Regions from separate parts of the Paenibacillus sp. YAE3 genome, predicted to be linked through region 2. Evidence: riboswitches for the same ligand, from Rfam matches in the RefSeq annotation. Region 2 holds a riboswitch; the other holds the start of a gene.
What was found. A riboswitch is a leader RNA that binds a small molecule or an ion and turns the genes downstream of it on or off. The one in region 2 is predicted to bind S-adenosylmethionine.
Positions count from the first base shown of each region.

Region 1: it holds a riboswitch for S-adenosylmethionine, as region 2 does, so the genes downstream of both, metA (homoserine O-acetyltransferase MetA) here and AC27KL_RS13805 (methionine ABC transporter ATP-binding protein) in region 2, are expected to answer to the same signal.

Region 1 covers NZ_BAAIYF010000004.1:205,221-209,641, reverse strand. Annotated here, with positions in the region: gene AC27KL_RS09625 (aminotransferase class I/II-fold pyridoxal phosphate-dependent enzyme) at 1-872, opposite strand, end outside; gene metA (homoserine O-acetyltransferase MetA) at 908-1,843, opposite strand; SAM riboswitch class I at 1,958-2,081, opposite strand; gene corA (magnesium/cobalt transporter CorA) at 2,526-3,461, shown strand; gene AC27KL_RS09610 (HRDC domain-containing protein) at 3,688-4,421, opposite strand, start outside.
Region 2 covers NZ_BAAIYF010000006.1:219,246-223,666, forward strand. Annotated here, with positions in the region: gene AC27KL_RS13795 (MetQ/NlpA family ABC transporter substrate-binding protein) at 178-1,020, opposite strand; gene AC27KL_RS13800 (methionine ABC transporter permease) at 1,162-1,830, opposite strand; gene AC27KL_RS13805 (methionine ABC transporter ATP-binding protein) at 1,830-2,840, opposite strand; SAM riboswitch class I at 2,987-3,126, opposite strand; gene AC27KL_RS13810 (Cthe_2314 family HEPN domain-containing protein) at 3,212-3,913, opposite strand; gene AC27KL_RS13815 (COX15/CtaA family protein) at 4,031-4,421, opposite strand, start outside.

The sequences.
Region 1 (4,421 bases), on a different contig from region 2:
ATGTCATGTCCCGGATGCTCGGGGAACGCCGGATGGAACACTTCGGCCACGGCCGGATGCGTCTTTAGAAACTCGGCAACGGCGATCGCGTTGCTCTCGTGCCGCTCCATCCGGAGCGCCAGCGTCTTCATGCCCCTCATCAACTGGTACGAATCGCTTGCTCCAAGTACCGCTCCGATCGAGTTGTGCAGGAAAAACATTTCTTCCGACAGCTCTTTTCCTTTCGTGATGATCAGGCCGGCGAGCACGTCGTTATGTCCGCCCAAATATTTGGTCGCGCTGTGAATGACGATGTCTGCGCCAAGTTCGATCGGGCGCTGAAAAAACGGCGTCAGCAGCGTATTGTCCACGATGGTCAGCAGTTCATGGCGTTTCGCCCAAGCAGCCACCTTCTCGATGTCCGTAATCATCATCAGCGGATTGGACGGCGTTTCGATGAAGACCGCCTTCGTTTCCGGGCGTCTCGATTTTTCGAGCTCATCCAGATCATTCGTATCGATGTACGACGCGCTGACGCCGAATTTCGAAAGGATCCGCTCCAGCAGCCGGTATGTTCCGCCGTACAAATCAAGCGATACGATCAAATGATCGCCCTGCTTGAACAGGGAAAAAATCGTTTGCAGAGCAGCCATGCCCGAGCTACACGCAAAAGCGGCGTCTCCGGACTCCAGTTCAGCGGCTGCTTCCTCCAGAACTTTGCGCGTCGGGCTTTTCGTCCGTGCGTAATCGAATCCCGTGCTTTGGCCGAGCTTCGGATGGCGAAACGCCGTGGCCTGGTAAATCGGAAAGTTTACGGCTCCCGTGACCGGATCCTCCTGCGAACCGATTTGCGCCAATCGGCTTTCGATGTTTAATGCTTTTCTTTTCTCCATGTCGGTTTCCCCCATAATCTCCTCAAGTATACAGCCTAGATCTGCGGCCAAACTTCGGCGACCTCGCCGATGTCGTAGGGCGTTTCTTGATATACATAGTAATTCAGCCAATTAGAGAATAATAAGTTTGCATGGGCGCGCCAGATCGCCGGCGGGGTTTGGCTCGGGTCGTCATTCGGGTAATAATGCTTCGGAATGTCCATCTCCATGCCCTTGGCGATATCCCGTTCGTACTCCCACTTCAAGGAATAGGCGTCGTATTCGGAATGACCCGTGACGAAAATCTGTCTGCCGTCTTTCGTTGCCACCAAATAGATGCCCGCTTCCTCGGATTCGGACAAAATTTCGAGTTCGTCGATGCCTTCGATGTCTTCACGGCGGACCTCCGTATGGCGGGAATGCGGTACATAAAACACTTCGTCGAAACCGCGAAGAAGCTTTACGTTTTGCCGGTTGACCGTATGCGGGAACACGCCGAAGCATTTTTTGGCCAAATCCCACTTCGGCACCCCGAAATGATGATACAGGCCGGCCTGCGAGGCCCAACAGATATGCAGCGTCGAGGTGACGTTCGTTTTGGACCAATCCATGATTTCCTCGAGCTCATCCCAATAGAACACGTCTTCGAAATCCAAACGTTCCACCGGCGCGCCGGTAATGATCATCCCGTCGAAACGGCGGTGGCGCACTTCGTCGAACGTCTTGTAAAATGCCTCCAAGTGTTCCACGGACGTATTTTTCGACGTGTGCGACTGCGGATGCAGCAGCGTAATTTCCACCTGCAGCGGGGAGTTGCCCAGCAGGCGGAGCAGCTGCGTTTCCGTCGTCTCTTTGGTCGGCATGATGTTCAGGATGGCGATGCGAAGCGGCCGAATGTCCTGATGGTACGCTCTGCTCTCATCCATGACGAAAATATTTTCTCCGTTTAGAATTTCTTTGGCCGGCAGGGCATCCGGAATTTTAATCGGCATGATTCAACACTCCTTTTCGAAGGTGGCGAAAATCATACGGGGGAGCAAGGTGCATATAAAACAAAAATGACCTTCCTGCATAGAGAAAGGTCATGTTCGTTATATTTTACGCCTCTCTCATCTGTCAGAAACCGCTGCGCAAAGCAGCTTCACGTTCCTGCAAGAATTAGCACCGTGCGCATTCGCGCCGGTTGCCGGGTTTCATTGGGCTAGTCCCTCCACCTGCTCTTGATAAGATTTCGCTGTATTCAGTTTTATTTGATCTTGTTCCTTACTTTAAATCATAATCCCATCCTTCGTCAAGAAGCTTTCGGGCAAATGCCGCAAGAGGAGCCCACACGTTTTTCCAGCCTTTGTCATACGCTGTAACAGGACGGCGCCAGGCGCGATTTTTTTCTTGAAAGGTCCATGGCCCGGCGTTATACTAGACAAGTGTTTGAACCTAAAACAAGAGGTGACATGAGATGGAAGGCGACCCGAGCCCGAAGCTGAATGCAAATGAACACAACCGCATAGAACTGAAATCGGCTTGCCGGCGCAGGGAAGTTTTCGCTTTTGTCTACCGCGGATTCCTCTTTTAATTCCCCGAAAAAAACGACCGGCAACGCTGATTTCTTTCCTATGCCCTAAACAAGCGTTTCCTGAACATGCGCCGCATGTCGGGATAAAGGAGTGAGATCAGATGAAAATCCGGTTGGTAAACGAGGGCGTTTTCAGCCCGATCGATGACATCCAAACCACGCTGACTGCCCCGCCTGCAGGATTCTATTGGATCGATGCGGACGTGGAAGATCTGGCGCTTTTGCAGCCTTTATTTTCCCTTCACGATCTGGCGGTGGAAGACTGCTTGAGCGAAGAGGAACAGCGCCCCAAACTCGAAATTTACGAAAACCATTATTTTATCGTCGTGAATTCCATCCGTTTCGATGACGAGGAAATTTTCCTGCGTGCGCTGAACGTCTTTTTGGGCCGCCATTTTATTATCACGGTGACCAAACAAAAAATTCACGAGCTGCGTTCCCTGAAGCCGATTTTATGGGAGCAGGAAGTCAGCACCCCCGACCGCTTTTTGTATTTGCTGATCGACCTTGTCGTTGACAACTACTTCACCGTAGGCGACCGGATCGAAGCCAAAATCGAAAAGCTGGAAGAAGATATCCTGATGCACACGAAAAAATCGCACCTGAACGAAATCATCGGTTTGCGAAGCGAAATCCTGTGGCTGAAAAAGGTGCTGGGACCGCAAAAAGAACTGATCAATACGCTCAATAAACGGGATCTTCGGTTGATCGACGATCAGCTGCAAAAATATTTTAGCGATATTTATGAAAATGCCGTCAAAATTTCTGAAACCTTCGATACGTTCCGCGATCTGATGGGCAACCTTCGCGAAGCCTACCAGTCCAGCATCGCCAACCGCGCGAATGAAATCATGCGCGTGTTTACCGCCATCACGACCATATTCATGCCGCTCACGGTCATTACCGGAATCTATGGCATGAACTTCGACAACATGCCCGAAACGCATACGGCTTACGGATATTTTGTCGTAATCGGAATCATGGCCGTGCTCGCCGTCAGCATGCTGCTGATTTTCCGCAAGAAGGACTGGATCTGAAAGACGGTCGATTTAGAATAAGGACGAAGATTGGCTTAAGCTGCATTCCACGTGCACGTAAAGCATCTTCGTCCTTTTTGCGTCTTAAGCGGCATGGATAAGAAGCAGTGATCCGTATTCATTCGCGGTACGGCCCGTCATCCCGGCATTGTCCCCGCGCTCCGTGCCCCACGCGTCTTCTTCCGTTTATCGCCGCACCTAACGCCCGGAGCCCGCGACCTGCAGGTTATCCCGCATGCCGGCGGCTGCCCGTTTCCTTCCGGAACCGGATCCGGATCAAACGCAGGCGTTCATACCGGAGCTCCATCAGCGGTCCCGCCGCTGCTTCCTGACCGTATACGCGGTGCATGACCGGCTTCAGCAGCGTGTCCCCCAGCTCCTCGAAAGCCTTCCACACCTCTTCCTGCTCCGCTTCCGGCATTTCCTGCAGTTCCCCGGCGATCAGGCTTTCGGCGTCGTAACCTTCTTTCTCCAGCTGTTCCAGCGCTTCCACCAGCTCCCGTCTCGTCAAGCCGGTTTCCTGCTCCATTGCCTCAAGCCTTTTGCCGTTTTGGATGCCTTGGAGCAGCATTTGCTTGGTCCGGTATCGATCGAGATCCTGCTTATATTTCTGCTCCTTCTGCTTGTATACCCAAGCCTCGTAGGTCGCCTCGTCCAGCTCGTCCTGCACCCAATCCAGCGGGAAGCCGTGGCTGCGTTTACGCCCTGCTGTTATTTCCAGCAGCTCCGCGCCGTATTCCGCCGCCTTGTTGTCCCCGACGCCGGGCAGCTGCAGCAGCTCGTCCAAGGTCATCGGCACGAACGTGCCGATCAGCCGCAGCAGCCGGTTCGTTGCGATAAAATAAGGTGCCTTTCGCTCGGCCGCCGCTTTTTTGCGCCGCCAGGCGCACAGCTCGTTGTAAAGCTCCTCGTCGTAGTTCAGCTCGCTGTAGCAATACAGCTTTTGCGCGTTTTGGCTTT
Region 2 (4,421 bases):
TGCTCTTCTAGTATAGAAGATTGGACGGCTTCCCAGCAACTTGAAGGCGGCAGCGTTCGGAATTTCTGCAAAGGTTCGCAGCCCATGGGAAGCATAAAAAATCCGCGAAGGCATGAACGCCTCCGCGGATCTTCGTGTTACGGTATGCTCCAATGGATGGGTCATCGGCTTAAGCGATTAAAATGCCGGAATGACGGCCCCTTTGTATTGGTCTTCGATGAATTTTTTGACGTCGTCGGAAGTCAGCGCCGCAGCCAGCTTTTTGATCGCGTCGGAATCTTTGTTGTCCGGGCGGGCTACGAGAATGTTCGCGTAAGGATTATCTTTGTCTTCCATGAACAGCGCTTCTTTCACGGGATCGATGCCGGAATCCAGCGCGTAGTTCGTGTTGATGACCGCCAGATCGAATTGGTCCAATTGGCGTGGAAGCATGGCGGCGTCAAGCTCTTTGATTTTGATGTTTTTCGGATTTTCCACGATGTCTTTGACGGTGGCTTGAATCATGTTGTCTTGTTTCAGTTTGATCAGCCCGTTTTTCGCCAGCAGGCTCAGCGCACGGCCGCCGTTCGTTTTGTCGTTCGGAATGCCGACGACTGCGCCGTCTTTGATTTCGTCCACGGATTTCACCTTTTTGGAATACGCGCCAAGCGGCTCCACGTGCACGGCTACGACAGGGACGAGATCCATGTTGCGGGTTTTGTTTTCGTCGTCAAGATACGGTTTATGCTGGAAGAAGTTTGCGTCAAGCTGCTTTTGGAACGTTTGAACGTTAGGCTGCACGTAATCGGAAAATTCCTTGATTTCCAGTTTTACGCCTTCTTTTTCAAGCGCCGGCTGAATGTGCTTCAAAATTTCCGCATGCGGTACGGCCGTAGCTCCGACCGTCAACGTGACGGTTTTGGCTTCCGTCCCTTTGTTTTCCCCGCCTGCCGCCGGTTTCTCCTCGGCGTTTTTGTTTCCGCAAGCGGCGAGCGCCACCACGAGAATGAGGCTGAGCAGTGCAAACAATCCTTTTTTCATTGTAAATCCCCCTTTAATTGATCGACTTAATAAGATTTATGATTGGAGAACTTGGCGCATGTCTTTCCTTTGTAGCGGAAACCACATGCAGGCGCCGAAGCTCTCCCGACATCCGAAGGTTCGGATGGAATTACCCTTCTATCATTTGCGCGTAAAATGCTTGACGAGCCGGTCCCCGGCCATCTGCAACACCTGCACCAAAACGATCATAAACAGCACGGAAATGATCATGACTTCCTTCTCGTACCGGTAATAACCGTAACGGATCGCAAGGTCTCCAAGCCCGCCGCCGCCGACCATGCCGGACATGGCCGTATAGGATACCAGCGTGACGACCGTGATCGTAATGCCTGCAAGCAGGCCCGGTCTGGCTTCCGGCAGCAGCACCTTCATGATGATCTGCCAGGTGGAAGCGCCCATCGACTGCGCGGCTTCCAGCACGCCCCGGTCTACCTCGCGCAGCGATGTCTCCACCAGTCTGGCAAAAAACGGCGCGGCCGCGATCACCAGCGGCGGAATCGTCCCGAGCACTCCATAGGATACGCCAACGATCCATGTCGTAAACGGGATCAAAGCGACGATCAGGATGATAAACGGCACGGAACGCAAAATGTTGACGATCACCGACAGCACGTTGTAGACGATCCGCACCCAACCGGTGTTCGATCGCGACGTCTGGTACAGCAGCACGCCAAGCGGCAGGCCGAGAATAAACGTAAACACCGCGGAGGAAACGAGCATTTTCAGCGTATCCGCGCTGGCTACGCCGATTTCGTTCCAATCCAGCAGCGAAAAATCAATACCGAACATCAGTCATACACCTCCACGTCCAAACCTTCGTCCCGAACCTTCCGGATCGTTTCCTCGATCGGCCCGGCTTCGCCTTCCAGGCGAACGATCAACTGGCCGTAAGGGATGTCCTTAATCTTCGAAATCGTCCCCTGCAAAATCGCGAAATCGACGCCGGTTTCCCTTGCCGTCCGGGATAAAATCGAGTCGTACGTTTTTTCCCCCAGGAACGTAAGCTTGCAAAGCTTGGACGAACCGTCATGCGGCGCCTGCAGCGCAAGCTGGGCGGATTCTCCCGCCTCGCCGAGGATAAACTCGCGGGTCACAGGATGCTGCGGCTTCAGGAACACTTCGGCCACGGCCCCCTCCTCCACGATGCCGCCTTGATGAATGACGGCGACGCGGTCGCAAATGCTTTGGATGACATGCATTTCATGAGTGATGAGGACGATGGTCAGGTTGAATTTTTGGTTGATGTCAAGCAGCAGCTTGAGTATCGAATCGGTGGTCTGCGGATCCAAAGCCGATGTGGCTTCGTCGCACAGCAGCACCTGCGGGTCGCTGGCAAGCGCGCGGGCAATGCCGACCCTTTGCTTCTGGCCGCCGGACAGCTGCGCCGGATATTTGTCGCGGTGATCCTCCAGCCCGACAAGCTGAAGGAGTTCGTTCACTTTGTCCGCGATTTTGGCTTTATCCACATGGGCGAGCCGCAGCGGAAACGCGATGTTGTCGTAGACGGTTGCCGAGCTCAGCAGATTGAAATGCTGAAAAATCATGCCGATTTCCCTGCGCTTGGTCTGCAGCTGCTGCTTGCCGAGCTTGGTCAAATCCACGCCATCGACCCATACCTCGCCGGACGTCGGGCGTTCGAGCAGGTTCATGCAGCGGATCAGCGTGCTTTTGCCGGCGCCGGAATGTCCGATGACCCCGAAGATCTCTCCTTTTTTAATGGAAAGGTTAAGGCCGGATAGAGCTTCCGTCGTCTTCGTACCTTTGCCGTATCTTTTGGTTACTTGTTTTAATTCAATCAATCCGAAGCTCTCCTTCCTTGCTTTCTTAAAGCTTAAGCCTTGCGTCCAATCTATCAATAAACTGCCGCTCTTCGACATAAGTAGACAAAATAAAAAGCCCTCTTGACGGAATCAAAAAGGGCTCTTCTATTCGAAGTCGCTTCCTCTTCTCATCTGCCAACCTGCAGGGTCGCCTGCAGTTGTAGGAATTAGCACCATGTCATTCGGGACTTTGGCCTCGCGGGCCGCTTCTCGAATCGGTTGCCGGGCTTCATCGGGCCTGTCCCTCCGCCTCTCTCGATAAGAAAAAATGTATGCAAACAATATTATTTTTTCACGTGATTCAGTATAATCACTTTTCCGCTTCTTGTCAAAAGGAAATTTGTTGGATTTTAGGACCACAGTCTCCCTGCATACCGGTATACCGCGATCAACGATTTGCAGACCATGTCAAGCCCCTGCCGCAGATCCTCCAAATGCTGATCCAGGTCCTCCAGCTCCACCTTGGCATGCAGGCCCTGATGCCGCTGCCACAGGTCGTCCTGCATCTCCGCATTCATGTAATGAATCTCCGCGTTCCTCCGTTTGCGCAGCACGTTCAGCGCGTCGCGGTATTCGTTTTTGACGGAATTCAGCTCGCCCTCCAGCGCCGGACAACGTTCCAGTTCCCGGAGCCTGCGGAGGACGGTGAAATACGAGTAATGCTCCTTCACTTTGGCCGTATTCAGATCAAAAAGTTCGTTCAGCACCGTGCCGAGCTTATCCAAAACCGAAAAGACGCGGATAAAGCCGTTTTTGTAAAAATAGGCGTATCTTGCATATTCCGTCTGCTCCTGAACGTTCATGTCGTCCACGTATCCGGCCTTGACCGATTTGCGGAAATAGGCGGCGGCAAACAAGCTTTGTTCCAGCTCGTCCAATGAGGATACCAGCCCCCGCGTCCATATGTCCAGCTTCCGGAAGTCATGGCTCGGGTCGTCGTTTTTGTCCATTTCCTTTTGAAGCAGCCCGATGGTGCGGTGCATCGCATCCATGGCTTCCCCAATCAGTCCCTTGTTCTGGCGCGGCATTTCTCCAAGCAGTGTTCGCAGCATGGGCTTCTCTCCCGGCGTATAGTTTCGGATAAGTACATTCTTGATAAGACCAAACAAAGCCCTCGAAGACGAAACTCGCGGACTTTGCTTTAGGCAAATGTTTATGATGCCTTGCACTTACACATTTGATGCAGGCTTCAGTTGTTCGACGGGCTCTTTGCCGAGCTGCCATACCCGTACGCTCAAGTAACACAGGACGCCGAACAACGAGGAAATGAGCAGGTTATGAAGCAGCGCCGCAAAAATGTAAACCTCCGGGTTGCCCAGCGTGTACACGATGCCCGCGCCGCTGAACACCTGCAGAAGGCACAATACGGCGGCGGCGCCTCCCAGCGTTCGAATCTCCCTGCTGTTCCGGTGCAGCTTATACGCGCAAATGGCCATGACCACGACGGCGATCAACAGCAGCAATGCCGCCAACCGGTGAACAAACGCGATGGCCACGCTTCCCGTGAGCGTCGGTATAAATTGCCCGTTGCACAGCGGCCAGCCGGAACAGCCCCCGGCC